2 regions of the Peptoniphilus grossensis genome follow, and region 2 is predicted to be linked to the other one. Evidence: riboswitches for the same ligand, from Rfam matches in the RefSeq annotation. Region 2 holds a riboswitch; the other holds the start of a gene.
The links. A riboswitch is a leader RNA that binds a small molecule or an ion and turns the genes downstream of it on or off. The one in region 2 is predicted to bind lysine.

Region 1: it holds a riboswitch for lysine, as region 2 does, so the genes downstream of both, lysA (diaminopimelate decarboxylase) here and BIV18_RS07190 (transporter substrate-binding domain-containing protein) in region 2, are expected to answer to the same signal.

The regions. Positions count from the first base shown of each region.
Region 1 is NZ_MJIH01000001.1:1,720,622-1,724,050, reverse strand. Features, by position in the region: gene BIV18_RS08305 (aspartate kinase) at 1-776, opposite strand, end outside; gene lysA (diaminopimelate decarboxylase) at 787-2,073, opposite strand; lysine riboswitch at 2,140-2,281, opposite strand; gene trhA (PAQR family membrane homeostasis protein TrhA) at 2,539-3,174, opposite strand; gene BIV18_RS08290 (DUF1836 domain-containing protein) at 3,161-3,429, opposite strand, start outside.
Region 2 is NZ_MJIH01000001.1:1,486,591-1,490,019, forward strand. Features, by position in the region: gene BIV18_RS07185 (S-layer homology domain-containing protein) at 1-1,471, shown strand, start outside; lysine riboswitch at 1,624-1,790, shown strand; gene BIV18_RS07190 (transporter substrate-binding domain-containing protein) at 1,892-2,746, shown strand; gene BIV18_RS07195 (amino acid ABC transporter permease) at 2,762-3,429, shown strand, end outside.

The DNA of each region.
Region 1 (3,429 bases), 230 kb from region 2:
ATATTATCAATTGATGAAACTCCTCTTATAATACTTTTTTCCACATTTTCCTCCTTATCAATTACAGTTCCCAAGACATTACAAGTATTTAGTGCAATATAAAGTTTTACTTCATATTTTTGTGCTAGTTCCACAGCTCTTGGGTCTATTACCTTTGCACCAAGATGTGCCATCTCCATAGTTTCTTCATAACTTATGCTAGAAAGTTTTTTTGCCTTTTTATAAAATCTAGGATCTACTGTATAAATCCCTTCAACATCTGTGTAAATTTCACAATCACATCCAAGCTTAGCTGCGAGAGCGACAGCAGATGTATCAGATCCACCACGACCAAGCGTTGTAGTATCTCCTATCCCATTAACTCCTTGAAAGCCCGCCACAATTACAATGTAATTATCTATAAGCTTTTCTTCAATATATTTTGTATCTACATCTAAAATCTTGCTAAAACCATACCTACCATAAGTTTTAAATCCCGCTTGTGCTCCACTTAAAGATATTGCCTTCTCTCCCAAAGATTCAACTGCCATAGCAAGAAGTGATGATGATACAAGCTCTCCTGTGGACATCAAAACGTCTAGTTCCCTTTTTTGAGGTTTTTTATTTATCTCTTGAGCTTTTTTTATTAAAATATCCGTAGTATCTCCCATTGCAGAAACTACACAGACCACATTATTTAAATCTCTTTTTCTCTTGACTAAGATCCTTGCAACACTCATAATCTTTTCTATACTTGCAACGGAACTTCCTCCAAATTTCATAACAACATTTTTCATAATTCACCTATTACAAATCATTTCTCATTAAATCTTCATATGTTTCTCTTTTAACCGCAACCTTTATCTCATCTGATACAAAAATCATAGCTGGCCTTTCAATCCTATTGTAATTGCTAGACATTGAATAATTATATGCTCCAGTAGATGAAACTAAAATAAGGTCTTCCTCTTCCACCTTTGGAAGCATTATATCCCTTATAATAATATCTCCACTTTCGCAACATTTACCTGCAATAGTATATACTTCTTCTAAATTATCATTAAATTTATTTGCAATAGAAGCTTCATACTTTGCTCCATAAAGTGCCGGTCTTATATTGTCGTTCATTGAACCATCTATAAATATAAAATTCTTACCACCATAGGTTTTTTTAATAATTTCCGCAGTATAGAGTGTGTGCCCTGCATTTGATATTAAACTTCTGCCCGGTTCTATTGTAAGAGTCTTTAGCTTTAAATTATTCTCTTCTAAAAGCTCTTCAATTTTTTTAATATACCTCTTTAAAAATCCTTCAAGTTCAAAGGGAGAATCTTCAGATGTATAATAAACGCCAAAGCCACCGCCTAAATTAAGTTCTTCAATTCTAATTCCCTTATCACTAACTTTTTTTATAAAATTTATCATCTCTTCTGCCTCAGAAAAGAAGGATTCCTCTCTAAAAACTTGTGAACCAATATGTGCATGGAAGCCGAGAAGTTCAAAATATTTTGAATTAGCCACTCTTTCAATAATATCAAATATATCATCCGAAAAAATTGAAAGACCAAATTTAGAATCATTTTTTGAAGTTGTAATATACTCATGAGTATGAGCATCAATTCCAGGATTAAGTCTAATTAATACCTTTTGTTTCTTTTTCTTCTCTTTTAAAATAGCTTCAAGTTTATTTATCTCACTTGTATTATCTATTACAATTTTCCCAACACCAGAATCAACTGCAAATTCAAGCTCTTTTTTTAATTTATTATTGCCGTGAAAATATATTTTATCTGCACTCATTCTTGAATTTAAAATCGTATAGATTTCACCACCACTTACAGCATCAATTGAAATGTCCTCTTCACAAACAACATTGGCAATATATTTATTTAAAAGAGCCTTGGAGGCATATAAAATATTTGTATTGAATTTTTTAGATTTAAAACTATTTTTAAACTTTCTAATATTTTCCCTAAAAAAATCTTCATCTACAATATAAAGAGGTGTTCCATATTTTTCTTTCAAATAACTCATGGAATACTTTCCCAAATGTATCTCATTATCTATCACTTTTAAATTTCCAAATAATTTCATAAAACTCTCCTTAAAACAAAAAAACTATGAGCAAAAGACTCATAGTTTAAATTCTCTTTTGCCCTCAATGAATAGAGCACACTACAAAAGAAATGGGCATTTCTAATGTGACAGTTATACAGATATTCTCTGCATCCCCAGGATTTCTCCTTCGGCGATTTTCCCTTTCGTTAACCTACTCTTAAAAACCGCAACCTCTCTAAACATCGACTATTATTTAATTATCACTTACTATAGCACAGAGCTAATAACTTTGCAAGTGTTTTAAAAATTTATTTGTTTATTAAAATGTAGCGTTACAATTGATGTGAGATCAAATAAAAGAAAAACATCTTAATTTTCAAGACATATTTTATTTCTACAACACATTTCTTATCACATCATACTTTTACAACAGTTAAAAAGTTTTAAATATAAAGATTATAATTAATTGAAGTAAAAAATTCTCTATAAAATATTATCTACTTAAATGAGATATTGGTAATATCCTATAAAATGAGTTATTGCCGCTCCCAACACGAAAAAGTGCCAAATAACATGGCTGTATTGTTTTTTCATCTTGTAAAAAATTGTTCCTACTGTATAGAGAATACCTCCCGCAACTAAGAAAAACAAAAATTCTCTCGGCATTTTTAAAAATATGGGTTTTAATAAAAATATGGAAGTCCAACCCATGGCAATATATAAAATAACGGAAATGGTTTTTTGTTTATCATACTTTCCATAACTTAAAATCTTGTAAATTGTACCTGCAAGAGCAATGACCCAAATAAGTACAAGAAAAAATATCATTTTTTTACCTGATAGAACTGTTAAAATAACAGGAGTAAAGGATGCCGCAATAAATAAAAATATAGCGGAGTGGTCAAAAATTCTAAGAATATTTTTTGCCCTTTTATTCCAAATTCCATGGTAGAGTGTACTTGCCAAAAATAAAAATATAAAAAATGCACCATAAATTATAAAAGCGGGAGTATAGGCATTTCCCTTTTTAATGCAAGATCTAATCATCATCACTAAAAAGACTATCCCTATTCCAACTCCAATAAAATGGCTTATACTGTTTAAAAATTCTACGAAAAACTCTCTATTCTTCTTCATACATTCTCCTTAAATAACCCTTTACATAAAGACTTCCCGAAATTGAGCGAATAGCTTCTGTTAAATAGAGGGATTCTCCCTTATTGGGAATTTCTTCTCCCAAAAACACTAGCCTTATTTGATCTTCCATAATATCACAAAAGGAATCGTAAGCATCTTTAAATTCTTTTCCCTCTAAATAGAGTTTAATTCCCCTTCCAACTTCCTCCATGGTAAAAACTTGCTTTACAAAACTAATTGCAGTCAGTAGAGCTA
Region 2 (3,429 bases):
TGTAACAGTTAAATTTAAAGATGGATCTACAAAAGAAGTTAAGATTAACTTTGACGTTAGGGATAGATATGATGATAGATACAATAATATTACACTTACAAATGTGAGATACGATGGAACATATTTGACAGGTTATACTTCTGCAAAAGCTGACATATATATAAAGAGAGTTAGTTCAGGATATGGATACGGATATAGCTATGACAGAGGATATGAAAAAATAGGATATGCAGATAATAGAGGCGATTTTAAAATTAAAGTAGATCTTAAAGAAGGAGAAACTTATTCTGTAATAGCAAGAGATGGATCAAAAGAATCAAGAAGTGTAGAAGTTAAAAATGACAATTACAAAAACATCAAGGGTTCAAAAGTTGATGCAAGTGATTTAAGAATTATGGGAAGAACTTTAACGGGTTATGTTAAAAATCATCCTTTTGAAAATGTAAGAGTTTACATGGACGGAAAGCTACTTGGAAGCTTTAGAACTGATAAAAATTCATATTTTTCAGTAACTTTAAGCGAAAGTGTATATGATAGAGAACTTGATGATTTAAAATTCTACACAGATTCAAAAACAGTTGAAAATAAAAAAATTAAAATTAAAGAAGCCCTTGAAGGACAAAAACTTGTAAAGGGAACTGCAAATGCAAAGGACGAAATTACAGTTTACGATGCAAGCAATAGAAAACTTGGAAGCATCACTGTAAATAATTCGGGAGTATTCACTGTATTTTTAGATAGAGCATTAATCTTTGGTGAAACTATAAAAGTCGAAGCAAAAAATGAAGCAGGAGATATTACAAAGATTGAATACAAAGTTACAAAAAATGCAGTTGAAGAAGTTAAGGCAATTGCTTATATTAAGGGCTACCCAGATGGAACATTTAAGCCACAAGCAAATGTAACAAGAGCAGAAGCAGCTCAAATGTTTGCTACTTTGTTAAATGGAGGAGCAGATTTTGGAACAAGCTCTGCAACAAAGTTTTCTGATGCAAATGACAACTGGTTCTCTAAGGCAATTAATTATGTTGTTGCAAAGGGTCTAATTAGTGGTTACCCAGATGGAACATTTAAACCAAATGAAAGCATTACAAGAGCAGAATTTGCACAAATGATTTCTGGCTATGTTAAGAATGAAAAGAAGGGTTCTTCTGACTTCCAAGATGTTAAAGATCACTGGGCAAAGGATGCTATTGAAAAATTAAATGGCAACAAAAATGTAACAGGTTATCCCGATGGAACATTTAAACCTAATGCAAAAATAACTAGAGCCGAAGCTGTTACTATTTTAAACTCTGTTTTTAATAGAAATACAACTAAAAACTCACTTAACAATGTGAACACTTCATCTCTTAATAAATTCTCAGATGTAAGCGAAGGATTCTGGGCTTATTACAATATTCTTGATGCAGCAAACACTCACAACAGAGAAAGATTAAACTCAACTTCTGAAGTTGATATGTGGAAATAATTTTAATGAGGCTCCTAAAGGGGCCTTATTTATTGCAAATTTTTAGGAGAAATTAATAAAAATTAATAAAAATTAATAAAAATAAAAAAGCACTTGACTTTTGTAAATCTCCTATATATAATTTAAAAAACAATTGAATACATTGTATTGAAAAATACGATAGAGGAGCGGGATTTATCAGTAATCTTTTGGAGCAAGACCATGCAGTGAATAAAGATGAAAGGAAATTTCGCCGAAGTGTATTAATGGTAAGTTAATATGCTGGGCATGCAAACAATATTTGTATGACTGTCACAATATGTGGGGAGCTATCTAAAGTTAAATACTTTGTCTTATTTTATTAGACATCTTTAACAGTTTGGTTTTCCAGACTGTTTTTTTATTACTTTTTATAGCCACCGAGAATTACGGAGGTATATTATGAATTTAAGAAAGAATTTAGCAAAAGTTTTATTAGTTGCAGGTTTAGCTAGCACAATGTTTTTAACTGCTTGTAATTCAAAGGGAGATGGAGGCACAGCGGCTGCTCCATCAGATTCAGGAACTTTAAAAGTTGGAATGGAATGCGATTATGCACCTTTTAACTGGACACAAACAAATGAAAAAAATGGTTATCCAATTGCAGCTGGAGGATATGCTGGCGGATACGATGTTGAAATCGCAAAGGAAATCGCAAAGTCCATGGACAAGAAGCTTGAAATAGTAAAAACTGAATGGAATGGGCTTACTCCTGCACTTACTTCAGGGAAAATTGATTTAATTATTGCAGGAATGAGTCCAACTGCTGAAAGAAAGGAAACTATTGATTTTTCAAATACTTATTACACATCAGATCTTGTAATAGTTGTTAAAAAGGATTCGCCTTATGCAAAGGCAAAATCACTTGCTGATTTTAAGGGTGCAAATATAACAGGGCAACTTAACACTTTTCACTACGATGTAATTGATCAAATTGAAGGTGTAAATAAATCCACAGCTCTTGAAACTTTTCCAGCAATGATAGTTGCACTTAGAAGTGGAAAGATCGATGGATATGTTTCTGAAAGACCGGGCGCACTTTCTGCAACTTCTGCAAACAATGACTTAAATTTTGTAGAATTTGAAAAGGGAAAGGGATTTGAAGCATCAGAAGAAGATACATCAATTTCAGTAGGAGTTAAGAAGGGCAACGATGAACTTTTAAATAAAGTTAATGATGCACTATCAAAAATTTCTGAAGAAGAAAGACAAAGTATAATGGAAGAAGCTGTAGCAAATCAACCACTTGGCGAATAATTATGGGAGAATAAGATGCCGGAAAGTTTTTTTGGATGGATAGGATTTTTAATAAAGGAATATGGTTCCCTCTTTGTCGAGGGAACTCTTAACACAATTATAATTGCTGTAATTGGCACATTAGTTGGATTTTTAATAGGATTATTAGTTGCAATAATAAGAACAATAAAGGTAAATAAAAAATCATCAGCCTTTAAAAGGGCAGTTTTAAAAATTGCAAATGCAATAATTACAGTTTACATTCAAGTTATTAGGGGAACACCAATGATGGTACAAGCTATGATGTTTTATTATGGCTCCCTTCAATATTTTAATTTAAATATGGCAGCAATGCCTTCGGCACTTATAATCGTATCTGTAAACACAGGAGCTTATATGGCTGAAATAATTAGAGGCGGAATAATTTCTATTGACAAGGGCCAAACTGAAGGGGCACTTTCCATAGGAATGACTCATTGGCAAACAATGACAGAAATTGTACTTCCTCAAGCCGTTAGAAATATAATCCCATCAGTGGGAAATGAATTTATTGTAAACATCAAGGATTCATCAGTTTTAAATGTAATTTCCGTTTCAGAATTATTCTTTATTTCAAAATCAGCAGCGGGAACTTATCTGAGATACTTTGAAGTATTTTTTATCACAGCTTTAATTTATTTATTCTTAACTATTACAGTAAGTCA